DNA from 4 places in the Streptomyces sp. NBC_00207 genome. Region 2 is predicted to be linked to each of the others. Evidence: riboswitches for the same ligand, from Rfam matches in the RefSeq annotation. Region 2 holds a riboswitch; each other region holds the start of a gene.
What was found. A riboswitch is a leader RNA that binds a small molecule or an ion and turns the genes downstream of it on or off. The one in region 2 is predicted to bind cobalamin.
Positions count from the first base shown of each region.

Region 1: another riboswitch for cobalamin. It lies ahead of OG472_RS29060 (ribonucleoside-diphosphate reductase subunit alpha); the one in region 2 lies ahead of OG472_RS09160 (ABC transporter substrate-binding protein).
Region 3: another riboswitch for cobalamin. It lies ahead of metE (5-methyltetrahydropteroyltriglutamate--homocysteine S-methyltransferase); the one in region 2 lies ahead of OG472_RS09160 (ABC transporter substrate-binding protein).
Region 4: another riboswitch for cobalamin. It lies ahead of cobN (cobaltochelatase subunit CobN); the one in region 2 lies ahead of OG472_RS09160 (ABC transporter substrate-binding protein).

Region 1 is NZ_CP130715.1:6,108,772-6,115,929, reverse strand. It holds gene OG472_RS29075 (carbon starvation CstA family protein) at 1-980, shown strand, start outside; gene OG472_RS29070 (CstA-like transporter-associated (seleno)protein) at 977-1,174, shown strand; gene OG472_RS29065 (GNAT family N-acetyltransferase) at 1,281-1,778, shown strand; cobalamin riboswitch at 1,820-1,951, shown strand; gene OG472_RS29060 (ribonucleoside-diphosphate reductase subunit alpha) at 2,096-4,501, shown strand; gene OG472_RS29055 (ribonucleotide-diphosphate reductase subunit beta) at 4,501-5,517, shown strand; gene OG472_RS29050 (hypothetical protein) at 5,667-5,891, opposite strand; gene OG472_RS29045 (helix-turn-helix domain-containing protein) at 5,973-6,938, shown strand; gene def (peptide deformylase) at 6,951-7,158, opposite strand, start outside.
Region 2 is NZ_CP130715.1:1,876,936-1,884,093, reverse strand. It holds gene tsaD (tRNA (adenosine(37)-N6)-threonylcarbamoyltransferase complex transferase subunit TsaD) at 1-857, shown strand, start outside; gene OG472_RS09170 (ABC transporter ATP-binding protein) at 870-1,745, opposite strand; gene OG472_RS09165 (FecCD family ABC transporter permease) at 1,715-2,731, opposite strand; gene OG472_RS09160 (ABC transporter substrate-binding protein) at 2,833-3,822, opposite strand; cobalamin riboswitch at 4,217-4,444, opposite strand; gene OG472_RS09155 (hypothetical protein) at 4,742-4,927, shown strand; gene OG472_RS09150 (P-loop NTPase fold protein) at 4,967-7,158, opposite strand, start outside.
Region 3 is NZ_CP130715.1:2,004,485-2,011,642, reverse strand. It holds gene OG472_RS09650 (FAD-dependent oxidoreductase) at 118-1,788, shown strand; cobalamin riboswitch at 1,904-2,130, shown strand; gene metE (5-methyltetrahydropteroyltriglutamate--homocysteine S-methyltransferase) at 2,303-4,627, shown strand; gene OG472_RS09640 (TetR/AcrR family transcriptional regulator) at 4,645-5,319, opposite strand; gene OG472_RS09635 (discoidin domain-containing protein) at 5,473-7,158, opposite strand, start outside.
Region 4 is NZ_CP130715.1:7,148,197-7,155,354, reverse strand. It holds gene OG472_RS33355 (precorrin-2 C(20)-methyltransferase) at 1-110, opposite strand, end outside; gene OG472_RS33350 (precorrin-8X methylmutase) at 107-754, opposite strand; gene cobG (precorrin-3B synthase) at 751-2,091, opposite strand; cobalamin riboswitch at 2,400-2,558, shown strand; gene cobN (cobaltochelatase subunit CobN) at 2,591-6,238, shown strand; gene OG472_RS33335 (hypothetical protein) at 6,307-6,588, opposite strand; gene OG472_RS33330 (ABC transporter ATP-binding protein) at 6,942-7,158, shown strand, end outside.

The sequences.
Region 1 (7,158 bases), 4.2 Mb from region 2:
ACTCCCCCGGCGGCGTCATCGGCACCACGGTCGAGTCCGCCTCGCAGGCGGTGACGAACTTCGGCTTCGCCATCTCCCCCGAGGCGCTCACCCAGGCCGCCAAGGACGTCGAGGAAGCCAGCCTGCTCTCCCGCACGGGCGGCGCGCCGACCTTCGCACTCGGGATGTCGGAGATCTTCTCCGCCGTGGTCGGCGGCGCGGGCATGAAGGCGTTCTGGTACCACTTCGCGATCATGTTCGAGGCGCTGTTCATCCTGACGACGCTCGACGCGGGCACGCGCGTGGGCCGGTTCATGCTCCAGGACACCCTCGGCAACGTGCACAAGTCCTTCAAGGACGTCAGCTGGAAGCCCGGCGTGTGGTTCGCGAGCGCGATCGTCGTCGGCGGCTGGGGCTACTTCCTGTGGGTCGGCATCAAGGACCCGCTGGGCGGCATCAACCAGCTCTTCCCGCTCTTCGGCATCGCCAACCAGCTGCTCGCCGCGGTCGCGCTGGCCGTCTGCACCACGCTGCTGGTCAAGTCCGGACGGCTCAAGTGGGCCTGGGTGACGGGCGTTCCGCTGTTGTGGGACGCCACGGTGACCCTCACCGCGAGCTACCAGAAGATCTTCTCCGAGGACGTGAAGGTCGGGTTCTTCGCCCAGCGCGACAAGTACCAGGCCGGAATCGACGCCGACAAGGTCCTGCCGCCGGCGAAGAACATGGACGACATGCACACCGTGGTCACCAACGCCACGGTCGACGGCGTGCTGTGCGCCTTCTTCGCCGTCCTGATCATCGTGGTCCTCGCGGACGCGGCCCGGACCTGCCTCAAGGCCGTCCGCAACCCGGAGTCGGCGACCCTCTCCGAGGTCCCGTGGAGCGAGTCGAAGATCGTCGCCCCGGCCGGACTGATCGCGACCGCCGAGGAGCGGGCGGAACTCGCCGCGGCGGCGGGCCCGGAGGCGGGCGGCGGCCACGTCAAGGAGCCGGTGGCGTGAGCACCGTACGGAGCGCACTGGCCAGGGCCCGGTTCTACGTACGGGAGTTCTCGGGGGAGGCCGCGTACGACCGGTACGTGGCCCACGCCCGCTCCCACGACCCGGACGCGGAGGTCCTCACCCGCCGCGCCTTCGAACGCGCCCGTACGGACGCCCGCGAGGCGGACCCCCGCGAGGGCTTCCGCTGCTGCTGAGCCCCACCCGTACCGAAGGCCCCGCCGGATGATTCCGGCGGGGCCTTCGTGCCGGTGCCGACCTTGACGACAGCGCCGCCGACACCCGTCCTGCACACTCGACCGCATGGACATGGTGATCAGAAGGGCGCTGCCCGCCGAGTACGCGGAGCTGGGTGAGATCACGGCGCAGGCCTACCTCGCCGACGGGCATCTCGACGCCAACGAGGACGATTACTACCTGAACGTGCTGCGCGACGTGGCCGGCCGGGCCGCCGTGGCCGAGGTGCTCGTCGCCGAGCGGGACGGGCGGGTGTTGGGCGGGGTGACCTTCGCCGCCCCCGGCAGCCCGCTCGCCGACATCGCCGGCCCGCACGAGGCCGAGTTCCGGATGCTCGCCGTGGCCCGCGAGGGGCGCGGGCAGGGCGCCGGCGAGGCTCTGGTGCGGGCGTGCATCGAGCGGGCGCGGGCCGTCGAGGGGGTCACGGGCATCGTGCTCTCCACCCAGCGCAGCATGGCCGGCGCCCACCGGATCTACGCGCGACTGGGCTTCGTACGCGTTCCCGAGCGGGACTGGGCGCCGATCCCGGGCCTGACACTCCTCGCGTATCGGCTCAAGCTGTAGCCGCGCCGACACTACATGTGGGGGTTGCCGCATACGGCCGCCCCCACATGTATGCTCAAGGCTGCTGTCCCGCAGGGGAATCCGGTGTGAATCCGGAACTGTCCCGCAACGGTATGAAGTGTCCGCCCACCGGACACCAAGTCCGATGACCTGCCGACAGCGCGCCCGGCTCGACCGAACCGGGTGCCGACACGTCCGGGCCTCGCGGTTGGGCCGGTGGACGCCATGCGGTGCGTACGCGTTCCTGCCACGCCCGCATGCGCCCGCTCGCGCCCCGCTCCGCCGATGACCGGGCCGAGCGAGGGAGAGCTCCCGCCGTGACCATCGCGCCTTCCGCACCGCGCGCCGAGTCCGTTTCTGGCGACAACACCGAGGGCCCGGGGGCCACGCTGCTGCGTACCCTCACCGAACTGACGGCGGACCTCCCCGACACCGACCCCGGGCGCGTCGCCGCCTCCGCGCTGCGCGGCCGCAGCTCCGCCGCCGACGACGCCGAACTGCGCGGGCTGGCCACGGAGGCCGCCGCCGGCCTCATCTCCGAGGACCCGGCCTACTCCCGGCTCGCCGCCCGGCTGCTGACGCTGGCCGTGCGCGACGAGGCCGCGAGCCAGGGCTCCACCTCCTTCTCGGCCTCCGTCGAGGTCGGCCACCGCGAGGGCCTCATCGCCGACCGCACGGCCGAGTTCGTGCGCACGCACGCGAGCCGCCTGGACTCGCTCGTCGAGCTCACCCTCGCCGAGGGCGCCGACGACCGCTTCGGCTTCTTCGGCCTGCGCACCCTGCACAGCCGCTACCTGCTGCGCCACCCGATCACCCGTCAGGTCATCGAGACCCCGCAGCACTTCATGCTGCGCGTGGCCTGTGGCCTCGCCGCGGACGAGAGCGTCCAGGCCGTCGAGGAAGTGGCCTCGCTGTACCGGCTGATGAGCCGCCTCGACTACCTGCCCTCCTCCCCCACCCTCTTCAACTCCGGCACCCGGCACCCGCAGATGTCCTCCTGCTACCTGCTGGACTCCCCGCTGGACGAGCTCGACTCGATCTACGACCGCTACCACCAGGTGGCGCGCCTGTCGAAGCACGCGGGCGGCATCGGCCTGTCGTACTCCCGCATCCGCGCCCGCGGTTCCCTGATCCGCGGCACCAACGGCCACTCCAACGGCATCGTGCCGTTCCTGAAGACCCTCGACGCCTCCGTCGCCGCCGTGAACCAGGGCGGCCGCCGCAAGGGCGCCGCCGCCGTCTACCTGGAGACCTGGCACGCGGACATCGAGGAGTTCCTGGAGCTCCGCGACAACACCGGTGAGGACCAGCGCCGTACGCACAACCTGAACCTCGCCCACTGGGTGCCGGACGAGTTCATGCGCCGCGTGAACGCCGACGCCGACTGGTCGCTGTTCTCCCCGGCCGACGTGCCCGAGCTGGTCGACCTGTGGGGCGACGAGTTCGACGCCGCCTACCGCAAGGCCGAGGCGGACGGCCTGGCCCGCAAGACCATGCCCGCCCGTGACCTGTACGGCCGGATGATGCGCACCCTCGCGCAGACCGGCCAGGGCTGGATGACCTTCAAGGACGCCTCCAACCGCACGGCGAACCAGACCGCCGAGCCGGGCACGGTCGTGCACTCCTCGAACCTGTGCACCGAGATCATCGAGGTCACCAACGACGGCGAGACGGCCGTCTGCAACCTCGGCTCGGTCAACCTGGGCGCGTTCGTCATCGACACGGCCGACGGTCGCGACATCGACTGGGAGCGGATGGACGAGACCGTCCGCACCGCCGTGACCTTCCTCGACCGCGTGGTGGACATCAACTTCTACCCGACCGAGCAGGCCGGCCGCTCCAACGCCCGCTGGCGCCCGGTGGGTCTGGGCGCGATGGGCCTCCAGGACGTCTTCTTCAAGCTGAAGCTCCCCTTCGACTCCCCCGAGGCGAAGGCCCTCTCCACCAAGCTCTCCGAGCGCATCATGCTCGCGGCGTACGAGGCCTCGTGCGACCTGGCCGAGCGCAGCGGCCCGCTGCCGGCCTGGGAGCAGACCCGCACCGCGCGCGGCGTCCTGCACCCGGACCACTACGACGTCGAGCTGAACTGGCCGGAGCGCTGGGACGCGCTGCGCGCCCGCGTCGCCGAGACCGGCATGCGCAACTCCCTGCTGCTCGCCATCGCCCCGACGGCCACCATCGCCTCGATCGCCGGCGTGTACGAGTGCATCGAGCCGCAGGTCTCCAACCTCTTCAAGCGCGAGACGCTCAGCGGTGAGTTCCTCCAGGTGAACGGCTACCTGGTGGAGGAGCTGAAGGCGCTCGGCGTGTGGGACGCCCAGACCCGCGAGGCGCTGCGCGACTCCTCCGGCTCGGTCCAGGGCTTCGGCTGGATCCCGGCCGAGGTCCGCGAGCTGTACCGCACGGCGTGGGAGATCCCGCAGCGCGGCCTGATCGACATGGCGGCGGCCCGTACGCCGTTCCTGGACCAGTCGCAGTCGCTGAACCTGTTCCTGGAGACGCCCACCATCGGCAAGCTCAGCTCGATGTACGCGTACGCCTGGAAGCAGGGTCTGAAGACCACGTACTACCTGCGCTCGCGCCCCGCGACGAAGATCGCCCGCGCCGCGCAGGCCGCCACCCCCGCAGCGCTCCCGCTGGCCGACGCCGCCGCCGACGCCGCGGCCGCGGAAGCGCTCGCCTGCTCCCTTGAGAACCCCGAGTCCTGCGAGGCCTGCCAGTAATGAGCTCCACCGACAAGAAGAACCTCCTGGACCCGGGCTTCGAGCTCACGCTCCGCCCGATGCGCTACCCGGACTTCTACGAGCGCTACCGGGACGCGATCAAGAACACGTGGACCGTCGAGGAGGTCGACCTCCACTCGGACGTCGCGGACCTCGCGAAGCTGACGCCCGCCGAGCAGCACATGATCGGCCGCCTGGTCGCGTTCTTCGCGACGGGTGACTCGATCGTCTCGAACAACCTGGTGCTGACGCTCTACAAGCACATCAACTCCCCGGAGGCGCGCCTGTACCTGTCGCGCCAGCTGTTCGAGGAGGCCGTGCACGTCCAGTTCTACCTGACGCTGCTCGACACCTACCTGCCCGATCCGGACGACCGGGCGGCCGCGTTCGACGCGGTCGAGGAGATCCCGTCCATCCGCGAGAAGGCGCAGTTCTGCTTCAAGTGGATGGACTCGGTCGAGAAGATCGACCGGCTGGAGACGAAGGCCGACCGCCGCCGCTTCCTGCTGAACCTGATCTGCTTCGCCGCGTGCATCGAGGGCCTGTTCTTCTACGGCGCCTTCGCGTACGTGTACTGGTTCCGCTCGCGCGGCCTGCTGCACGGCCTGGCCACCGGCACCAACTGGGTGTTCCGTGACGAGACCATGCACATGAACTTCGCCTTCGAGGTCGTGGACACGGTCCGCAAGGAGGAGCCGGAGCTCTTCGACGACGCTCTCCAGCAGCAGGTCACCGACATGCTCAAGGAGGCCGTGGAGGCGGAGCTGCAGTTCGGCCGCGACCTGTGCGGCGACGGTCTGCCGGGCATGAACACCGAGTCGATGCGCGAGTACCTGGAGTGCGTCGCGGACCAGCGTCTGGTCCGCCTCGGCTTCGCCCCGGTCTACGGCTCGCAGAACCCGTTCTCCTTCATGGAGCTGCAGGGCGTCCAGGAGCTGACCAACTTCTTCGAGCGCCGGCCGTCGGCCTACCAGGTCGCGGTCGAGGGCACGGTCGACCTGGACGAGGACTTCTAAGAGGACTTCTAGGGGTCCCCGGTCTTCCGGGGTCCCCGGTCGGGACGCGGTGACGCCGCGAAGCCGGGATGCGGTACACCACCGCGTCCCGGCTTCTCGCGTTTCCGGCGCCCTGTCGTCCGGCTGCCCCTGTGCACGGTCGCCCCGGCTCAGTGGGCGACGGGGCCCCAGTGCATCCCGGCGTGCCGGGCGCGGGGCCGGCGGACGGTGGGCGGCAGGCCGCCCGCCTTCTGGCGCGGCAGCCACACGAGCCGGGTCTCGACGGCCCGCAGCTGGCGGTCGATCCGACGGTCGCGCAGAACGCCGTACAGGCTGGGGGCGAGCACCAGGGCGGCGACGGCAAGGACGGTGAGGTAGCTCAGGAAGGTGTTCATGTCTCCACTTTCCTCCTCTGGGGAAAACTCGCACAGTGGCAGGACTGTCATGAAAGAGCGAATTACTGCCACACTGGAGGCATGCTGACCAACGTGGCCGTGGCCCTCCTCGACGAGATCGCCCCCTTCGAGTTCGGGATCTTCTGCGAAGTCTTCGGAATCGACCGCAGCGATCACGGACTGCCGGTGTACGACTTCGCCGTGTGCGCGGCGCAGGAAGGTCCGCTGGCCATGTCCGGCACCGGCTTCACGGTCTCCCCCGAACACGGGCTGGAGCGGCTGGAGAGCGCCGACCTGATCTGCGTGCCCGCCTTCCGCGACGCGGGCGACCGCACGTTCCCGGAACCGCTCCTGGAGGCGCTGCGCCGCGCGGTGGACAGGGGAGCGCGGGTGCTCAGCGTGTGCAGCGGCGCGTACGTGCTCGGGGCTGCGGGGCTGCTGGACGGCCGGCGCTGCACCACGCACTGGATGCACGCCGGGACGCTGGCCCGGCGCTTCCCGCGGGCGCTGGTCGACCCGGACGTGCTCTACGTCGACGCGGGCCCGGTGATCACGTCCGCCGGCACCGCCTCCGGCATCGACGCCTGCCTGCACCTCGTGCGCCAGGAGCACGGGGCCGAGGTGGCCAACACCATCGCGCGGCGGATGGTCGTACCGCCCCACCGGGACGGCGGGCAGGCCCAGTACATCGAGCGGCCGCTGCCGCGGACCTCCTGCGACACCGTGGGCGAGGTGATCGAGTGGATGGCCCGCCACCTGGAGGAAGAGATCACCGTCGAACAGCTCGCGGAGCGCGCGCACATGTCACCGCGCACCTTCGCCCGCCGCTTCCTCCAGGAGACCGGCACCACCCCGTACAAGTGGGTGCTGCGGCAGCGGGTCCTGCTGGCCCAGGAAATGCTGGAGTCGACCGACGAGACGGTGGACGCGATCGCCGGCCGCTCCGGCTTCGGCAACGCGGCCGCCCTGCGCCACCACTTCCTGCGGACCCTGGGCACCACGCCGAATTCCTTCCGGCGCACCTTCCGGGGCCCGCAGGCCGCCTAGCCGGCCGAGGGGCTACGCGTTCGGGACGGTCTCGTAGCGCGGGGTGCCCTCTTCCATCTGCCGCAGGGCGTCCTTGCGGTCCCGCTTCGAGAGGCGGTCGATGTAGAGGTAGCCGTACAGGTGGTCGGTCTCGTGCTGGAGGCAGCGGGCGAAGTAGCCGGTGCCGCGCACCTTGATCGGGTTGCCCTGGGCGTCCTGGCCCTCGACCTCGGCGTAGTCC
Region 2 (7,158 bases):
TCTCGGACGTCACTGCCGTGGCCGTGACCACCGGTCCGGGGCTGTCGGGTGCGTTGCAGGTCGGACTGGCCGGTGCGAAGACCCTGGCCTACGCGGCCGGCGTGCCGCTGTACGGCGTGCACCACCTGGCCGGACACGTCGCCGCCGACACCCTGGAGCACGGGCCGCTCCCGAACCCGTGCATGGTGCTCATCGTGTCGGGCGGGCACACCTCGCTGCTGTTCGTACGGGACCTCGTACGCGATCCGATCCTGCACCTCGGCGACACCGTCGATGATGCCGCGGGGGAGTGCTTCGACAAGGTGGCCCGCGTCTTCGGACTGCCCTACCCGGGCGGGCCGGCCATCGACAGGGCGGCCCGCGGGGGCAACGGGTGCGCGGTGGCGTTCCCGCGCCCCCTCACACGACCGGGAGACGCCCCGTACGCCTTCTCCTTCTCCGGGCTGAAGACCGCCGCCGCGCGCTGGGCCGAGCAGCACCGCATCCGCGGCGAGGAGATCCCGCTGGCCGACGGAGCCGCCTCCCTCCAGGAGGCCGTGGCGGACGTGCTCACGCGCAAGGCCCTGGCCGCCTGCCGGGAGTACGGGGTGCGGACGCTCGTCGTGGTGGGCGGGGTCGCCGCCAACTCCCGGGTGCGCGCGCTCGCGGAGGAGCGGTGCGCGGCGGCCGGGGTCGAGCTGCGGGTGCCCCCGCTGACCCTGTGCACCGACAACGGGGCGATGATCGCCGCCGTCGGCGACCTCCTGGTGCGGGCGGGCTCGGCTCCGGCGCAGCTCGACGTCTCGATCGACCCGTCGGCGCCGCTGGAGTACGCGGCCCTGCACCCCGTCGCCCGCACCGCCGCGAGGGTCGCGTGAGCGGCGTACCGGTCAGTCCCCGCGAACGGCCGGCTCCCCTGCGTCCGGCTCCCCGCCGGCCGGCCCTTCACGGCCGGGCAGCACGCTGACGAACGGCACCCCGGTGCGCGGATGCTCGATGACCTCGGCCTCGACCTCGTACACCTCGGACAGCAGTGGCGCCGTCAGCACCTCCGCAGGCTGCCCGGTGGCGACGACGCGGCCGCCCGTCATGACGCAGATCCGGTCGCAGAACGCCGCGGCGAGGTTCAGGTCGTGCAGCGCGACGACCGCGGTGACGCCGAGCCTCCGCACGAGCCGGAGGGCGTCGAGCTGGTGGCGCAGGTCCAGGTGGTTGGTCGGTTCGTCCAGGACCATGGTCCCGGTGCGCTGGGCGAGCGCGCGGGCGATCAGGACCCGCTGCTTCTCCCCGCCCGACAGCCGGTCGAACGGCGCGTGCGCGAGGGAGTCGACGCGCAGCTCCGCCAGGGACCGGGTGATGATGTCGCGGTCGTCCGCGTCATCGCCGGCGAAGGCCCGCTTGTGCGGGGTGCGGCCCATCGCCACCACGTCGTACACGGTCAGCTCGAAGTCCCCGGACGTCTCCTGCAGTACGGCCGCGAGCCGCTGGGCGAGGCGTTTGCCCGGCATCCGCCAGACGTCCTCGCCGTCGAGCAGGACCCGGCCCGACGTGGGCCGCACCGCCCGGTAGAAGGTGCGCAGCAGGGTGGACTTGCCGGCGCCGTTGGGGCCGACCAGGCCCACCACCTCGCCGGGCGCCACCTGAAGGGACGCCTGGTGGACCAGTGTCCTGCCGTTCACCACGACGCTGACGTCCTCGGCGCGCAGGGAACCGGGCCCCCCGGTCGGTCGGTTGGTCACCGGGCGGCCTTTCGTCGCATCAGCCAGAGGAAGAAGGGGCCGCCGACGAGGGCGGTGAGGATGCCCACGGGGATCTCCTCCGGGCTCATGAGCGTGCGCGCGGCCAGATCGGCGGAGATCAGGAACGCCGCCCCCAGGAGGGCCGCGGCGGGCAGCGCCCGGCGGTGGTCGGCGCCCACGAGCAGCCGCACCACGTGCGGCATGATCAGTCCGACGAAGCCGATCTGCCCGCTGACCGCGACGATCGTGCCGATCATCAGGGCCACCAGCGTGAACAGGGCGCCGCGGAACCGGTGCACGTCCAGACCGAGGGCCGCGGCGGCCTCCTCCCCGGCCAGCAGGAGGTTGAGCGGACGGCAGACACCGAGGAGGACGGCCGTCCCGAGCAGGACCGCACCGACCGGGATCCACACCGTCGTCCAGGTGGTGCCGGCCAGACCGCCGAGCATCCAGCGCAGCGCGGACTGGGTCTTGTGCGGGTCGTTCGAGGTGACGATCAGGAAGCTGGCCAGAGCCGACAGCACCTCGGCCGTGGCCACACCCGCCAGGACCAGCCGTACCGTCGTCATCCGACCACCCGAGCGGGCCAGGAGGTACACGGCGACCAAGGCGGCCAGGGCCCCGCAGAACGCGGCCACCGGCAGGGTGAACAGCCCGAACACCGTCAGGTTCAGGACCAGGACGAGCACCGCACCGACTGACGCGCCCGAGGACACGCCCAGCAGCATCGGATCGGCCAGCGGATTGCGGACCAGCGCCTGCAGCGCCATCCCGGCCACCGACAGGCCCGCGCCGACCACCCCGGCCAGCAGGACCCGGGGCAGGCGGACGTCCATCACGATCGTCTCGCGCACCGGGGTCCACGCCGGCTCGGCGAGGGACGGGTGCACGCGGTGCAGCAGGATGCCCCACACCTGCTCGGCCGGGACGCTGATCGAGCCGGCCGCGATGCCGGCGGTGGCGGCGCCGGCCACCAGCACGCCGAGGAGCGCCAGCACGACCGCGTACGGGATCCCGGGGCGCCGCGCGGCGCCGGGCCGGCCGTCCCCGCGAAGGCCGGGCCGGGCCTCCTCACGAAGGCCGGCCCCCACGGGTGTCGGGGCCTTCGCCCCGGTCACTGGACGAGGCCCGGGTGGAGCTGACGCGCCAGCGACTCGACGGCCGACGGCACCCGCACGCCCACCACCGTGGAGGACAGCGGCAGGACCGCGAACCGCTGGTTCTTGATCGCCGGCACGTCCTTCAGCGCCGGATGGGCGAGCAGGAACTTCTTCTTGTCCTCGACGGACTGGTCGCCGTAGTCGTAGATGACGACGGCCTCGGGAGCACGCTGCGCCACCTGCTCGAACGAGACGTCGCCGAAGGCCTTGTCCAGGTCGGCGAAGAGGTTCACCCCGCCGGCCCGCCGGATCATCTCGTTGCCGATGCCCTTGCCGCCCGCGGTGAAGGCCGTCTTGTCGCCGCTGTCGTAGACGAAGAGCTTGACCGGGGTGACGCCGGCGAGCCCGGTCTCGACCTTGTCGAGGGTGGCGTGCAGCTTCCCCAACCGCTCCTCGGCCCGCCCGGGCACGCCGAAGATCTTGGCGACCGCGCGGATCTCCTCGTCCATGGCGGCCACGTCCACCGGGCCGGTGGGGCACTCCTCGGTGTTGAGGCGGGTGTTGATCCCGGCCTTGGTGAAGGCGGCCCGGCTGCGTCCCTCCTTCTCGTCGAAGGTGGAGGTCCATCCGCCGTAGACGAAGTCGGGCTCGGCCTCCAGGAGTGCCTCGAAGGACGGGTACTCCTTGGAGAGGACCTTCACGCTGTCGTAGGCGGCCTGGTACTCGGGGAGGATCTTGTCGTCGAGATAGCCCGTCCCCACCATCGACTTCTCCAGGCCGAGCGCCAGCATCACCTCGGTCGCGTGCTGGTTCAGCGAGACCGCGCGCTGCGGCGGACGCTGATAGGTGCTGGTCACCCCGCAGTTGGTGACCGTGACCGGGAACCCCTCGGCGGTCGTGCCCGGCGAGGGGGCGGCGGAGGGCGCGGCGCCGCCTCCGCAGCCGGATGTCAGCAGGGCGACGGCGAGCGCGGACAGCACGGATTTCGGGTGGTTGCGGGGCATGGGTGGTCCTCTCACCGCGGGATGGATCGGATGTTCTGCACGCCCCGTCGGGGCACAGGGGCGCGGGGGCACAGGCGCCAACGGGCGCACGGGCGCACGGGCCGACCGGGGTGAAGCGCGCTACGGCTTGCGGGGGACGGCGAGGCGGGGTCCCCCGCACGGCTCGGCCACGGGGGCCGGCCACGGGCCTGGGGCAGGGCGTTTCACGGGCCGACCGGGCGACCCCTCGCCTACGAGGGGATCGGCCCCGGGACGTCGACGTGGACGTCGGGGAAGCCGGTGTCGTGCTCAACGCACCCAACGGTGATGACGGTCTGGTCGGCCACGTCAACTCTCCTTCGCGAGTCGCGGCAGAAAAGCCCCGGGCAGGTGCGCCTCGGGCCCCCGCATGACGCTTCGTCATGCGGACAGTGGCAGGTCTTCGGACTCGCGGGCACGCCTGCCGGTCTCCCGGCGGGCTCCTACTGGCCGTCGCTTCCCAGGACCGGTGTCCGGTCCCAGTGCGTATGACGGCGGTCGTTCCCGCTCACCGCTGCGGGGCAGTCCCGGATTCCCACCGGGTTCCCTCTTGCGACGCACCCCGCCCGGCTGACGGGGGCGAACCAGCTGCGCCACACAGCCTACCCGCGAGTCCGGCACCCCCGCCCGCCCGCCCCCGCACGCCCCGGCCGGGGCGGCACGCACTACCGCAGCCGGGCCGGAAGCCGCAACTCCGTCTCCAGGCCGTCCTCTCAAAGGGCATACTCCTCAGGCGTGTTCGGACCCACCGCACACCTCTCGACCGGTCGCCGTCCTGGCCGAGGGGTACGCGGGCTTTCACGTCCCGTGGCCTCGGGGGGCGGTCCGGACCACTTCGCCCACGTCGTACGGAAAGAGGACGGGCGCGCGCCGAGGCCCCGCGGCGTGCCCGGACACCTCCATGTACGAACTGCTTCGCGCTTCGCTGCCCGAATTCCTCGGCAGCCTCGGCGCCGCCCTCTTCCTCGCCCTCTGCGGCTGGGTCGTCTCGGCGTTCCGGAACCGCACCGCCGGACCCCCGCCCGCGACCCCGGCCGCAGCTCGGGAGGCGGACCGGCCGGAGACCGGCCTCCTCTCCGAGGAGTAGGAGAGGGCGCCGGTGGGCCGGAAGGGCTTGTGCAGGGCCTCAGTTCGCCGGGCGCGGGTGGCGGGGGCAGCCGGGGCTGCGGGCGGGCGGGACCGTCGGCGGAAGGCCGCCGGCCGGGCCCTCCAGGAGCCGCCACGCGGTACGGATGGAGCCGATCAGCTGTCGCGCGCTGTACGGGGACACCTCCAGCTCCTGACGGGCCTGGCCCAGCAGGTCCAGGTCCCCTTCCGGGCCCCGTGACGCCGCCTCGTCCCGGCGGCGGGCCAGGTCACCCTCGCCGAAGACGTCGAGCAGGGTCAGCGAGAACAGGACGTACGCCGACGCCTCGTCGATGAGATTCCGGGCCACGTCCGGAATCTCCGCGGCCGCCTCCTCGCCCAGGTGCCGGTGGAGATCGTGGAAGGCCACGTGTTCCAGGGCCCGCCGGAGCTCGGGGGAGACGCAGGGGCAGCCGGCCCGCAGATGGCCCGTCAGGTTCCGGAACGCGATGAGGAGCGCGCTGGTCCGGGGCGTCCACTGCTGCTTGCCCAGGAGCGTGCGGAAGCCCGCGAGCGTGTCGGCGAGCTCTTCGAGGATCAACTGACGTGAGATGTCGGTGAGTTCGATGAGCTGGGTCTTCGACGTGATCTCGTCCAGGCGCAGGCCGTAGCGGATGAGATCACGGGGTATGCCACCCGAGAGGGCGTGCGTGAGCACCTTGTAGGGCTCGGAGAGACCGGACGCCCGGCGCCCGAGGATCTTCTTGGACTCATCCAGCGTGCACGGCAGGACGTGCACGATGTCGTCCAGTGAGCTGTCGGTGACGCCTCGGTGCGGAAGCCCCCGACGTACGAAGGAGGCGCCGACGTCCTCGGCGACCGAGATCAGGTAGTGGACGTGGGGCACGCCCAGGATGGCCTTGATCTCGTTCAGGAACGCGAGCGCCTGGGTGTCCGAGCCCAGCCGGTCCAGCTCGTCGATCGCGATCACGACCCGCTCCTCCCGCCGGTGCTGCTCGGCGGCGATGCGTGTCAGCAGGTCACGGAAGTCGGACACCAATTCGGGGAAGTTCGGCGGCAGGGTCGACAGCGAGGCCGTGTGCGTGGTGAGGAGCTGTGGGGCCCCCGCGGTGACCGCGGAGGACGCCGTCTGCATGGTCTGCAGCCGGTACAACTCGTCGTGGCAGGCCGTCACGAGGGGCGGCGTGGGGTCCGGCGGGGTCCAGGAGCCCGCCTTGACCAGCAGCAGTCCCGCGAGAACACAGGCGAGCCGGAGGGGGTTCTCGGGGTCGGTCACGATCGCCTGCGCCACGGGCCTGGTGAGGAGCAGCGCGAGCGACACGAGGAGCATCCCGACCGCGATCCGGCCGCGGGCGACGGTACCGAGGAACACACGCCCCCGGTACTCCCACTGCCGTTCGGGCATCAGATTCGCCACTCCGGTCAGCGCCACGAACAGCAGCAGGGTGGCCTGCGGGTCTTCGCCGATCTTCCCCACGGCGCTCCGGACGGCGCCGTCGAGGAACAGCGAGACGAACGCGGCCAAGCCCAGCAGTCCGCCGATCGCGACCAACCCGTACCGGGCACCCCGGCGCAGGACCGCCCACCGGCTCCACCCCCGCAGGCTCCACAGGACGACGCCGGCGACGACGACGAGAACGGCGGTCCCGATCCGCTCGCCCCGCCAGACGTCCGCCACCACGTCCGCCGCCCGGTGCCCGTACTCCGCCGCGTGCGCGCGCAACGGACGTTCGTACCGGGTCGCGAGGGAGCGTGCGCTCGCGGCCAGGCCCAGGACGACGAGCGCGCCCGCCGCGAGGGCGAAGGCCAGCACCGTGAGCGCGTTCCGGAGGGCGGGGAACAGCCGGCGCGCCGCCCTGCGGAAGGTCGAGAGCCGGACGAACGCGGGAGGGACGCAGTCCTGGTGGACGAGGTAGCTCTCGCACGTCCTGACGTAGAGGGACAGCAGGAAGTCGTACGGGGAGTAGGTGGCCGGTGCCTGCACGACGACCGCGAACCCGGCGTCGTTCGCGCAGGTTTCCAGGAGCGTCGACTTGCCCACGCCCCGGGAGCCGCTGACCGCGATCGTCCCGCCGCTCTCCAGCTGGGCGATCTTGCGGGCGAGGCTCCGGGCGGCTGGGCTGTCGATCACGTACTGCGGATTGCGCGGGGAGCGCAGGCCGTCGTAGCTGTCGGCGAGGAGCAGCGAGTCGTGGTCCTCGCCGAGCAGTGCTTCCACCACCCGGGCGACGA
Region 3 (7,158 bases), 130 kb from region 2:
CCACGGGGCGGCGCCACCCGAACCGATCGTTGTCCCGTAATCCCCTCGGCGCGAGAGGAGAGAACCAAGCGGGTGAACGGGCGAGGGAAGCGCCCTCGTACAGGGCATGGAAGAGCCATGAAGGAAAACGTCGACCACCGCGTCCCTGTCCTCATCGTGGGCGGCTCGCTGGTGGGCCTGTGCACCTCGCTGTTCCTCGGCCGGCACGGCATCAGCCACATGCTGGTCGAGAAGCACGCGGGTACCTCGATGCACCCGCGAGGACGCGGTATCAACGTACGGACCATGGAGCTGTTCCGCGTCGCCCGTGTCGAGGACCGGATCCGCGAGGCGGCCTCGGTCCTGGCGGACAACCACGGCATCCTGCAGGGCGGCTCCCTGACCGGTGAAGACCAGGAGTGGCTGTTCGAACAGATCGACCCGGGGGGCGCACTCGCCCGCTTCAGCCCGGCGGCATGGTGCCTGTGCAGCCAGAACGACATCGAGCCGGTGCTGATGTCCGTGACCCCCGGGCTGGGGGCCGACCTGCGGTTCTCGACCGAACTCCTCTCCTTCGAACAGGACCCGGGCGGTGTGACCGCCCTCGTGAAGAACCGTGACACCGGGGAGCACAGCACGGTGCGCGCGGACTACCTCGTCGCCGCCGACGGGCCGCGCAGCCCGGTGCGGGAAGCGCTCCGGATCGGCCAGACCGGTCCCGGCGACCTCTTCCACAATGTGAGCATCACCTTCCGGTCCCGCATGCTCGCGGACGTGGTCGGCGATCGGCGCTTCATCGTGTGCTACCTGACCAAACCCGACGCCGACGGGGCCCTGCTGCCGGTGGACAACACCGAGCGGTGGGTCTTCCACGCGCCGTGGCACCCCGACCGCGGCGAGACCCTGGAGGACTTCACCGACGAGCGCTGCGTCGAACACATCCGCCGGGCCGTCGGCGCACCCGACCTGGACGTCGAGATCACCGGGAAGGCCCCGTGGCACGCGGCCGAGCGGGTCGCGCAGCGGTACGTGGCCGGCCGGGTCTTCCTGGCCGGTGACTCCGCCCACGAGATGTCCCCCACCGGGGCGTTCGGCTCCAACACCGGTATCCAGGACGCGCACAACCTGGCCTGGAAGCTCGCAGCCGTACTGGACGGCGCAGCCGGCCCCGGGCTGCTGGAGACGTACGAGACCGAGCGGCTTCCGGTGGCGCGGGCCACGAGCGAGCGCGCCTCGGCCCGGTCCGCCGAGCACAGCCACCCGGGGTACGAGCCCGACCCCGAGACGGTCCCCGAGGCCCAGCCCGAGCCCGCCCCGGGCGGGGGCGGACGGCAGGGCGGTGTCCTGACCGTGGCCATGGGCTACCGGTACAACGAGGGCGCCGTCCTGGGCACCGACCCCGACCAGCCGGTCGTTCCCGAACGGATGCGCCTGCGCGGCGAACCGGGCACGCGCGCGCCGCACATGTGGCTCCGCGCCCCGGGGGAGGAGCAGCCGAAGTCCACCCTGGACCTCTACGAGCGCTCCTTCGTCCTGCTCAGCTCCGAGGGCACGCCGTGGAGCAGCGCGGCGGGATCCGTCGCCAAGCGGATGAACGTACGCCTGGACGCCTACGCGATCGGCACCGGACCGGAGGCCGACCTGATCCCGTCGAGCGGCGGCGACTGGGCCGAGGCGCACGGCACGACCGCGGCCGGAGCGGTCCTCGTCCGCCCCGACGGCTTCGTGGCCTGGCGCTCGGAGGAAGCCGTGGCGGATGAGGAATCGGTCCTCTACAAGGTCCTGACCACCCTGCTGGACCGGTACTGACCTTCCCCGCCCCGGATCCCCGCGCCGCCCCGGCGGCGCGGGGATCCTCCGTGTCCCGGTCTCGCCGCGCCATCCGGATATTGGACAACCCTGTCCGTTGACGGCGAAGGCCATCTACTCTGGCCGGGCAGCTGGTTCGCCCCCGTCAGCCGGGCGGGGTGCGTCGTAAGAGGGAACCCGGTGGGAATCCGGGACTGCCCCGCAGCGGTGAGCGGGAACGACCGCCGTCATACGCACTGGGACCGGAACCGGTCCTGGGAAGCGACGGCCAGTAGGAGCCCGCCGGGAGACCGGCAGGCGCGCCCGCGAGTCCGAAGACCTGCCCGTTGCCCGAGCGCGAACGACCGCGCCCGGTTTCCCGGTGACCTCGTGGGCGGGTCGGCGTGCTTCAGGCGGATCGTTCCGGCGCGTAGCTCAGGCGTACGCGCGGCCGGCGGTCCGCCCGTTCCGGCACCCCTTCGCAGCCCAGGCCCGTCACCGGGTCCATGGAGACACGCTCGCGAAGGAGAGTTCCGTGACCACCGAGTCCGCAGCCGCGGCAGTACAGGCCACCGTGTACGGCTACCCCCGCCAGGGCGGCAGCCGCGAACTGAAGAAGGCCGTCGAGGGCTACTGGAAGGGCCGCTTCACCGCCGACGCCCTCCGGGAGACCGCCCGTGACCTGCGCCGGACCAACTGGCAGCAGCTGGCCGACGCCGGCATCACCGAAGTGCCGACCGGCGACTTCTCGTACTACGACCACGTGCTCGACACCAGCGTGATGGTCGGCGCGGTCCCCGAACGCCACCGGGCCGCCGTGCGGACCGACGCCCTCGACGGCTACTTCGCCATGGCGCGCGGTACCCAGGACGTGGCGCCGCTGGAGATGACCAAGTGGTTCGACACCAACTACCACTACCTGGTGCCCGAACTCGGCCCGGACACCGTGTTCACGGCGGACTCCTCCAGGCAGGTCGCCCAGCTCGAAGAGGCACTGGGGCTCGGCCACACCGCCCGCCCGGTCCTGGTCGGGCCGGTGACGTACCTCCTGCTGGCCAAGCCCGCCCCCGGTGTCGCCGCCGACTTCGAGCCCCTGACCCTGCTCGACCGCCTGCTGCCCGTGTACGCCCGGGTCCTGGCCGACCTGCGCGCGGCCGGAGCCGCATGGGTGCAGCTGGACGAGCCCGCCCTCGTACAGGACCGCACCCCCGCCGAACTGAACGCCGCCGCCCGCGCGTACCGCGAGCTCGGCGCCCCGGGCGACCGGCCGAAGCTGCTCGTGGCCTCCTACTTCGGCCGGCTCGGCGAGGCCCTGCCGGTGCTGGCCAAGGCCCCCGTCGACGGGCTCGCCCTGGACTTCACCGATGCCGCCGCCGCGAACCTCGCCGACCTCGCCGCCGTCGGCGGGCTGCCCGGCAAGCGCCTCGTCGCGGGCGTCGTCAACGGCCGCAACATCTGGATCAACGACTTCGAGAAGTCCCTGTCCACCCTCGGCACCCTCCTCGGCCTCGCCGACCGGGTGGACGTGGCCGCCTCCTGCTCCCTGCTCCATGTCCCGCTGGACGCCGCCGCCGAGCGGGACATCGACCCGCAGATCCGGCGCTGGCTCGCCTTCGCCCGGCAGAAGACCGCGGAGATCGCCGCGCTCGCCCGCGGCCTCGCCGGCGGCACCGACGCGATCGCGGCCGAACTCGCCGCCAACCGGGCCGACCTGGCCTCCCGTGCCAACTCCGCCGTCACCCGCGACCCCGCCGTGCGCGCCCGGACCGCGGCGATCACGGACGCGGACGGCCGCCGCTCCCAGCCGTACGAGGAGCGCGCGACCGCCCAGCACGCGCGCCTGAGCCTGCCGCTGCTGCCCACCACGACCATCGGATCGTTCCCGCAGACCGACGAACTGCGCGTGGCCCGCGCCGACCTGCGCGCCGGCCGCATCGACACGGCCGGCTACGAGGACCGCATCGAGGCCGAGATCCGGGAGGTCCTCGCCTTCCAGGAGAAGACCGGCATCGACGTCCTCGTGCACGGCGAGCCCGAGCGCAACGACATGGTCCAGTACTTCGCCGAGCAGCTCACCGGGTACCTCGCCACCCAGCACGGCTGGGTCCAGTCCTACGGAACCCGCTACGTCCGCCCGCCCGTCCTGGCCGGCGACATCTCCCGCCCCGACCCGATGACCGTGCGCTGGACCACGTACGCACAGGCGCAGACCGGACGCCCCGTCAAGGGCATGCTCACCGGCCCCGTCACCATGCTCGCCTGGTCCTTCGTCCGCGACGACCAGCCGATCGGCGACACCGCCCGCCAGGTGGCGCTGGCCCTGCGCGACGAGGTGAACGACCTGGAGGCGGCGGGCACCTCCGTCATCCAGGTGGACGAACCGGCCCTGCGGGAAACCCTCCCGCTGCGCGCCGCCGACCACGCCGCCTACCTGGCGTGGGCCACCGAGTCCTTCCGGCTCACCACCGCCGGCGTCCGTCCGGACACCCAGATCCACACGCACATGTGCTACGCCGAGTTCGGCGACATCGTCGACGCCATCGAGGCCCTCGACGCCGACGTCATCAGCCTGGAAGCGGCCCGCTCGCACATGCAGGTCGCCGACGAGCTCGCGGGCGCCGACTACCCGCGCGAGGTCGGCCCCGGCGTCTGGGACATCCACTCGCCGCGGATCCCGTCGGTGGCCGAGGCGTCGGCGCTGCTCCGCAAGGGCCTCGCGGCCATCCCGGCCGAACGGCTGTGGGTCAATCCCGACTGCGGCCTGAAGACGCGGGCCTGGCCGGAGACCAGGGCCTCCCTGGAGAACCTGGTCGAGGCCGCCCGCCAGGTCCGCGCCGAGGTCACCGCCGACGGCGCCTGATCCGGGACCCGGCCGCCTCAGGCGGAGCGCGGTGGTGCGACGCGCTCCCGGACGGGCGGCCGGGCCCCGTCGCCGCGTTCGCCGAAGCCGTCGGCGCAGTCGTCTCCGACGAGGCCCGCCACGTGGTCGGTGATCGTGTCGAGGATGTCCGTGGAGATCGTTTCGTCGCCGAGCACGAGGTGGTTGAGCGTCAGCCCGTCCGTCATGGCGGCCAGATAGCGCGCCAGTACGGTCACGGGGACGCGGAGTTCGAAACCCATGTGGTGGCGGAGCTGCTCGATGAGTTCGGTGTAGGTGTCGGCGTACAGCTGGTACTGACGGCGCGCCAGGTGCTCGAACCCGGGCCGGCGCAGGGCGTACTGCGTGAGTTCGTACGTGAGCATGTGCTCGCCCGGGTGGGCGGACACGTGGTCCCAGTACGCCTGGAAGCCGGCCCGGACGGTCTCGCGGAGGGTGGCCTTCGGCTGGATCGCCTCCTTGACCACGGTGATGCTGTGCTCGGTGATCACCGCCATGACGGATTCGAGCAGGGCCTGCTTGGAGTCGAAGCAGTAGTGGAAGACGCTCAGTGACACGCCCGCCTCGGCGGATATCGACCGGGTCGTCGTGCGGGCGACCCCGTCGCGGGTCATCGCGCGGATGGCGGCCTCGGTCAGCTGCCGGCGCCGGTCGGCCGACGGCATCCGTGCCATGGGCGCTCCCTTCGGTTCGTGCTGCTGTGCCGTGCGGTGGGATACGGGCGCTGCGGTGCGGCGGCGGGCAGGCGGCAGGCGGGAAGGCCGCCGGGGCCGGCCGGATCGGTGAGGATCCGGCCGGCCCCGGCCCCGGACACCGCCTGGGCGGCGTCAGCTGCTGTAGACGCCGACCTCGTGGAGCGAGTACCCCCACTGGGTGCCGCGCTGCAGTCCGTGGACGCGTACGTACCGGGCCGGGGTGCCGGCGAACTGCGCCGTGTCCAGCCCGCCGTCACCGGTGGTCGTGGACCATACGGACTGCCAGTTCGTGCCGTCGCCCGAGAGCTCGATCCGGTACGACTTCCCGTGGGCGCGTTCCCACTCGAGGGTGACGCGCTTGACCAGGCCCGGTGTCCCGAGGTCGATCTGGAGCCACTGGTCGTCGCTCCAGTCGCTGGCCCAGCGGGTGCTCGTGTTCCCGTCCACGGCCCGCGAGGGCGCGTAGCTGATGAACGGGTTCCACTCGGACGAGCTGGCCGAAGCCGCGGCGCCCGCGGCCAGGTTCACCCCGGCCTTGTGCTTCTCGGACGAACCCCAGGTGGTGAGGTAGGACTCGGCGCCCCGGAACAGGTCGTCCACCACGTCCTGGCCGCCGGTGATCCGGATGTCCTCGATCCAGTCCGGGACCAGGCCGTAGTGCGAGGCGCCGTCGGTGTTGAGGTCCCAGGTGCGCACGCCGGTGGTCTGCTTGTCGATCACGGAGCCGCCGTCGGTGCTGCGGAACGGGTAGCGCACCGGGTTCGGGGTGTCCGCGCCGCGGGGGCCGGGCCAGCCGCCGACGCCGTTCATGTCGGTGCCGTAGCCGTAGCCGACCTTGTACTTCTCGCGCAGCGCGTCCGTGCGCTTGGCCTCCGCGCTGAAGGCCTCGGAGCCGCTCATGTACTGGGCGACGAAGCCGCCGAGCCGGTACACCCGCTCCGTCCAGTCCAGGTCCATCCAGCTGTGCGAGGAGATCACGCCGGGGTACGACTCGGACTCGAGGATGTCGAAGGCCCGGCCCGCGGCCTTGACCCCCATGTGGTCGATCTCCAGCATCATCTTGCGTTTCATCATGCCGCGCACCGCGTACTCGCCGAGATCGGTGAGACCGCGCGTGTTGCACTGCGCGTCCGCCGCGTACGAGGGGACCGCCACGCCCGCCGGGAGCTGCTTCTGCGCCTCGGGCGCCGCCGCGAGTCCGATGGGGTTGTCGTGCTGCGGGCCCTTGCACTTCTCCGTCTGCCAGAAGGTGCCGGTGGACAGGAACTGGCCCACGTTGATCGCCGTGCCGAGAGCGCCCTGGTCGAAGCGGACCCCGCACAGGGCGTTGTCGAACTTGTGGCACAGGAACATGCTGCGCACGCCCAGCTTGTGCAGCTCGTCCAGGCCGCGGTCGATGTCCTCCTTGCTGCACTGCGCGATGTCCAGGATCTGCTTGCAGCCGAACGGCTCGGAGGTCTCGACGCCGAGGACGACGGCCAGCTTGCCCTGCTTGACGACGTCGCGGGCCTGCGCGGAGTCGGTGACGATCCGGAACCAGCCCTTGCCCGGACCGCCGTACATCTTGTCGATGTACGCCTGCATCTCGTACGTCTTCTGCGCCTCCAGGCGGATGGCGGTCATCTCGTCGCAGCCGCGGTCCTTGAAGAAGTAGACCGAGCAGATGACGCCGTTGGTGACGAGGTCGTTGACGAGCACCCGCTGGCCGCCGCGCCAGGCGCGTTCGACCCAGGCGTAGTAGTTCTGCTGGTGGGTCAGCGAGTCGTGGGCGGGCCAGTCCTTGAAGGTCGGCCAGCCGTTCGGGTCGTGCTTGCCGTC
Region 4 (7,158 bases), 5.3 Mb from region 2:
TCGCCGATCACCTGGACGGCGCGCAGCGTCATCAGGTTCGGATCGCCGGGCCCGAGCCCGACCCCGTACAGGCGCCCCTTGACGGCCTGGCCGGCGCTGTCGGCGCTCATTCGGCCACGCTCGCGATGGCGTTGACGGCGGCCGCGGCGATGGCGCTGCCGCCCCGCCGGCCGCGCACGATCAGGTGGTCGAGCCCCGAGGGGTGGGCGGCGAGCGCGTCCTTGGACTCGGCGGCGCCGATGAAGCCGACGGGCACGCCGATGACGGCGGCCGGGCGCGGCGCACCCTCCTCGATCATCTCCAGCAGCCGGAACAGTGCGGTCGGCGCGTTGCCGACGGCGATCACCGAGCCCTCCAACAGCCCGCGGTCGCGCCAGACTTCGAGGGCGGCGGCGCTGCGCGTGGTGCCCATCTTCGCCGCGAGGTCCGGCACCGCCGGGTCGGAGAGGGTGCAGATCACGTCGTTGCCGGCGGGCAGCCGCTTGCGGGTGACGCCGCTGGCGACCATCTGGACGTCGCAAAGGATCGGCGCACCGGCCTCCAGGGCCGCGCGGGCGCGCAGCACCACCTCGGGGGTGTACCCGAGGTCCTGCGGGAGGTCGGTCATTCCACAGGCGTGGATCATGCGCACCGCGACCTGGGCGACCGAGGCGGGCAGGCCGGAGAGGTCCGCCTCGGCGCGGATCGTGGCAAAGGACTGGCGGTAGATCGCGGCGCCGTCCTTCTCGTACTCGAACACGGTGTACTCGCTCATTTCTGCACTGAGTCGGGGAGGTTGTGACGTACGTGATCTGCGTGGCGGGCGTCCGCGAGGGCGGGGGCGAGCTCGTGCTCCGGTACGCCGCGCCGCGGTGCGCGGCCTTCGACGTGGAGGTCGTATCCGGCGGGGGTGGCGACCAGGTCCACCCAGGCGGAGCCGCGCGGATGCCCGCACCGTCGCTCGCAGCCGGACCAGTGCACGGCCAGCGGTCCGCGGGCCCGTTCCATGACGGCCTGCGCGTCGGCGCGCACGTCGGCCAGGGCCTTTGCGCAACCGGGCTTCCCCGTACAGGCGGTGACGGACCGCCAGGGACTGTCGGCCGTCGTGACCAGCCCTGCTTCCGCGAGGCCGGCGAGCGCGGCGGCGGCCTCGTGGCCGGGCAGTCCGGGGACCACGATCCCGCGCCAGGGAGTCAGCCGGACCCGGCCCGTGAGACCGGCGAGCCGACGCCACTGCGCGGTCGTGAGCCGCCCGAGCGGCGCGAGAACGGAAAGCGAGGCGGTGCCGTCGGCACCGGGCACGATGCCGGGCTCGGGCGTCGTGACGGACCCGGCGGATCGGGCCGACGGGTCCGGCGCCGCCAGGACGGCGGAGACACCGGCATCGGCCAGCCGTTCCACCAACCGGGCACCGGACAGGGTGTGTTCAGGAGGCAGCTCGGCCACCCGCCAGGCTCGCGTACCGGCCTGGCGAACGGAGTCGAGGAAGTACGCGGCGGCCGTCAGCGCGGCCCGCGGCGCGTCCTGCGAGGGGACGAGCACGGCCTCCCGCGGGTCCCCCGACCACAGCCGGGCCCGATCGTCCCCCTCCGGGACGAGGTTCACGTCCGCCGCGAGCGAGGTCACGTCACCGCGGCCGTCGTCGAGGGCGAAGAGGAACCGCCCGGACAGCCCGGCCGCCGCGTCGCTCGCGCAGAGCAGCGCGTCCAGCTCCGCCACCCAGGGGGACACGTCGGGCAGGCCCAGCCGGTCGAGGCCGGCGAGGGGCGAGGAAACGATGTTGCGGACCCGCTCGTGCGTGGGCGCGGGCAGCAGCCCGGCGCCCGCCAGGAGTTCGGCAAGTTCCCCGCCACAGCTCTCGCCGAGGCCGCGCAGCTGCACGTTGCCGCGCGAGGTGAGGTCGAGGTGGCCGTCGCCGAGCCGGTCGGCGGCATCGGCCAGCAGCCGCGCGGCGGAACCGTCGAGCATCCCGCCGGGAATCCGCACCCGCGCCAGGAACCCGTCGTCCGCCGCGTGCAGCCGCAGCGCGCCGGGGCAGGCGTCACCGCGGTCCCGTATGACGGGTTCGTCCCGCGATGCGGCGGAAGGGGACTGGGGCATGGCGGCGAGCATACCCACGATTCCCCTCCCCCGACCTGTGTCCGTCACCACCCCCACCAGCCACTCCACCAATCCGGCCAGACCCACTCCTCCACCCCACCCGACCAATCCGGCCCCGCCAATCCAGCCCGGCCCGGCCAAACCGGCCCAGCCCGGCCAAATCCAGCCCCGCCGGCGTTTGAGGCGCGGGGGCCCGGGGGCAGAGCCCCCGCAACGGCGCCGCACCCGCCCGGTACCCGCTCCAGCCCAGCGCAGCACAGCGCAGCGCAGCGGCCACGCGACCCGCCACCGCCCCGCCACCGATGCCACCCCCGCCCACCCCTAAGATGACCTTCCGGCGGACCACACGGCCCGCCGTCGCCGAGGACGGCGACATGGGAGGAAGCCCGGTGCGATTCCGGCGCGGTCCCGCCACTGTGAACCCGGCAGAGCCACATCGCCGGGCAAGTCAGGAACTCCCGCTGTCCTCACTGCCCGGGGCGCGGAAACCCCGAGGAAGGCCTGCCGCCGCATGATCCTGCTGCTGTCGACGTCCGACACCGATCTGCTCAGCGCCCGCGCCGCGAACACGGCGGACGGCCCCGTCCCGTACCGGTTCGCGAACCCCTCCCGCCTTCCCCTCGACGACCTCCCCGGCCTCCTCGACGGAGTCGACCTGGTCGTCGTACGCCTCCTCGGCGGCCTCCGCGCCTGGCAGGACGGCCTCGACCTGCTCCTGGCCCCCGGCCAGACCCGCCCGGTCGTGGTCCTGACCGGCGAACAGGCCCCGGACGCCCAGCTGATGGAGGCCTCCACGGTCCCGATCGGCATCGCGGCCGAGGCGCACGGCTACCTCGCGCACGGCGGCCCGGCCAACCTCGACCAGCTGGCCCGGTTCCTCTCGGACACCGTCCTGCTCACCGGCCACGGCTTCGAGCCGCCCGCCGCCGCCCCCACCTGGGGCCCCCTGGAGCGCGACGCGCAGCAGACCACCGGCACCGCCACCGGCGCCGCCGCCGACGCGGCCCCCAAGGTCGCCGTGCTCTACTACCGCGCCCACCAGATGAGCGGCAACACCGCCTTCGTCCACACCCTCTGCGAGGCCATCGAGGCGAAGGGCGCCCAGCCCCTCCCCCTGTACGTCTCCTCCCTGCGCACGCCCGAGCCGGAGCTCCTCCAGGCCCTGGAGTCCGTCGACGCGATCATCACCACCGTCCTCGCGGCGGGCGGCACCCGCCCCGCCACCGCCTCCGCCGGCGGTGACGACGAGTCCTGGGACGCCGGCGCCCTCGCCGCGCTCGGCGTGCCGATCCTCCAGGCTCTGTGCCTGACCGGTTCGCGTTCCGCCTGGGAGGAGAACGACGAGGGCCTGTCCCCCCTCGACGCCGCCACCCAGGTCGCCGTGCCCGAGTTCGACGGCCGCCTGATCACCGTCCCGTTCTCCTTCAAGGAGCTCGACGAGGACGGCCTGCCCGCCTACGTGGCCGACCCCGAGCGGGCCGCCCGCGTCGCGGGGATCGCCGTACGCCACGCCCGGCTGCGCCACATCGACCGCCGCGAAAAGAAGGTCGCGCTGGTCCTGTCCGCGTACCCGACCAAGCACTCCCGCATCGGCAACGCGGTCGGCCTCGACACCCCGGCCAGCGCCGTCGAGCTGCTGCGCACGCTGATCGCCGGCGGGTACGACTTCGGCCCCACCGAGGACATCCCCGGTCTGGTGTCCGGCGACGGCGACGAGCTGATCCGCGCCCTGATCGAGGCCGGCGGCCACGACCAGGACTGGCTGACCGAGGAGCAGCTGGCCCGCAACCCGGTCCGCATCCCGGCCGCCGACTACAAGCGCTGGTTCGCCGAGCTCCCGGCCGAGCTGCGCGACAGCGTCACCGAGCACTGGGGCGAGGCGCCGGGCAACATGTTCGTGGACCGCTCCGCGAACCCGGAGGGCGACATCGTCCTGGCGGCCCTGCGCCGCGGGAACCTGCTCATCCTCATCCAGCCGCCGCGCGGCTTCGGCGAGAACCCGATCGCGATCTACCACGACCCGGACCTGCCGCCCTCGCACCACTACCTGGCCGCGTACCGCTGGATCCAGGCGCGCGCGGAGGACGGCGGCTTCGGCGCCGACGCGATGATCCACCTGGGCAAGCACGGCAACCTGGAGTGGCTGCCGGGCAAGAACGCCGGCCTGTCCGCGGCCTGCGCGCCGGACGCCGCGCTCGGCGACCTCCCCCTCATCTACCCGTTCCTGGTCAACGACCCGGGCGAGGGCACCCAGGCCAAGCGCCGCGTGCACGCGACCCTGGTCGACCACCTCGTCCCGCCGATGGCCCGGGCCGAGTCCTACGGCGACATCGCCCGCCTCGAACAGCACCTGGACGAGTACGCCCAGATCTCCGCGATGGACCCGGCGAAGCTGCCGGCCATCCGCGCCCAGATCTGGACCCTGATCCAGGCGGCGAAGCTCCACCACGACCTGGGCCTCGAAGAGCGCCCGGACGACGACGGCTTCGACGACTTCCTGCTCCACGTCGACGGCTGGCTGTGCGAGGTCAAGGACGCCCAGATCCGCGACGGCCTGCACGTGCTCGGCGGCGCTCCGACCGGTGAGGCCCGGGTCAACCTGGTCCTCGCGATCCTGCGCGCCCGTCAGATCTGGGGCGGTACGACGGCCCTCCCGGGCCTGCGCGAGGCGCTCGGCCTCGACGAGTCCAAGGCCACCCGTACCTCGGCGGACGAGGTCGAGGCGCAGGCCCGCGCGCTGGTCCAGGCGATGGAGGACGCGGACTGGTCCCTCGACGCCGTGTCCTCGGTCGCCGCGGACCAGTCTCCGGAGGTCGTGGCGGTCCTGTCCTTCGCGGCCCGCGAGGTCGTCCCGCGCCTGGCCGGCACGACGGACGAGATCGCCCACGTCGTCGCGGCCCTGGACGGCCGCTTCATCCCGGCGGGCCCCTCGGGCTCCCCGCTCCGCGGCCTGGTCAACGTGCTGCCGACGGGCCGCAACTTCTACTCGGTCGACCCGAAGGCCGTCCCCTCCCGCCTCGCGTGGGAGACGGGCCAGGCCCTGGCCGAGTCCCTCCTGACCCGCTACCGCACGGACAACGGCGAGTGGCCCGCCTCCGTGGGTCTGTCCCTCTGGGGCACGAGCGCGATGCGCACCTCGGGCGACGACGTGGCGGAGGCCCTCTCGCTCCTCGGCGTCCGCCCGGTCTGGGACGAGGCCTCGCGCCGCGTCACGGGCCTGGAGCCGATCCCGCTGGACGAGCTCGGCCGCCCCCGCATCGACGTGACCCTGCGCATCTCGGGCTTCTTCCGCGACGCGTTCCCGCACGTCATCGGCCTCCTGGACGACGCGGTCCGGCTCGCGGCCTCCCTGGAGGAGCCGGCGGAGTCGAACTTCATCCGCGCCCACGCCCAGGCGGACCTCGCCGTGCACGGCGACGAGCGCAAGGCCACGACCCGTATCTTCGGCTCGCGCCCGGGTACGTACGGAGCCGGCATCCTCCAGCTGATCGACTCCCGCGACTGGCGCACGGACGCCGACCTCGCGGAGGTCTACACGGTGTGGGGCGGCTACGCGTACGGCCGCGGCCTGGAGGGCCGCCCGGCGCGCGACGAGATGGAGACGGCCTACAAGCGCATCACGGTCGCCGCCAAGAACACGGACACCCGCGAGCACGACATCGCGGACTCGGACGACTACTTCCAGTACCACGGCGGCATGGTGGCCACGGTCCGCGCCCTGCGCGGCACGGCCCCCGAGGCGTACATCGGCGACTCCACGCGCCCCGAGACCGTGAAGACGCGCACCCTGGTGGAGGAGACCAGCCGGGTCTTCCGCGCCCGCGTGGTCAACCCCAAGTGGATCGAGGCGATGCGCCGCCACGGCTACAAGGGCGCCTTCGAACTCGCCGCGACGGTCGACTACCTCTTCGGCTACGACGCCACGACGGGCGTGGTCGCGGACTGGATGTACGACAAGCTCACCGAGACGTACGTCCTGGACCCGACGAACCGCGCCTTCCTGGAGGAGGCCAACCCCTGGGCCCTGCACGGCATCGCGGAACGCCTCCTCGAGGCCGAGTCCCGCGGCATGTGGGAGAAGCCGGACCCCCAGATCCTCGAATCCCTCCGCCAGGTCTACCTGGACACCGAGGGCAACCTCGAGGGCGAAGGCGAGTAAGACCAACGCGAGAGGCCGTCCTCCCCAACCCTTCCGAGGCGGGGAGGACGGCCTCTCGCGTTGCCCGGCTAGGCCTTGACGGTCTGGTTCAGCGCGACGAGCGCCTGCGCCCAGCGCACGTACTTCAGCTGCCCGAAGTCGGCGACGGTCCTGACCCCGAACGCCTCGTGCAGCAGCTCGCCGTCCTTGTCGCTCACCCCTTTGAGCGCGGCCACGGGGGCCGCGAGCACCTCGGCGAGCGGCTTGTCGGCCCACGCCTTGTCGAGCACCTTGTCCAGATCAATAGCCACGAGTGTCCCTCCCGGAACGCCGAAACCAAATACCGTGACAAACCTAACCGAACCAGACATTCCCCCCAGACTCCGACACCCCGGCAACACCCTTGTCGGCTGCGCCGAGGGCGGCCCACGGAGGCCGCCTCCCCGCCCCGGGGAGGCGGCCTCCTCCGGTTCCGGGCGCAATCCCTCGAAGGGGGGCATCGACACCTCCGGGTGGTTCGAACGCCGGGTCACCGGGCGCGCCTTGGGGTTCGCAAGCGCGTCGCAACTGTGTGCGGACGTTCGTTCCCCCGCGGCCGTGACGCCGCTCTGAGCAGCCACGTTCTTCCGGCGTCAGTTCGCAGCCGCAGCGCCTCGGGAGGAATCTTGCGATCCGTGCACGTTCATGTGGTGTTCGACCCGACACCGGGCGGGGGTGGCCGCGCGTGAGGCTCCTCAAGCGGCCCGCGGCCGCCGAGCCCGCCGTCTCCGAGAGCGAGCGCCGGCTCTTCGGCGGGCCCCTGCGCTACGACGCCGGCTGGTCCAACCACGACTACGCCCGGCTGGAAGGCCGGCTGATCAGCACCCTGCGCTCCATGCCCCGCATGGTCGGCGGCACCCTGCGCCTCGCCTGGGACACCGACCGGCCCGCCCTGCTCACCG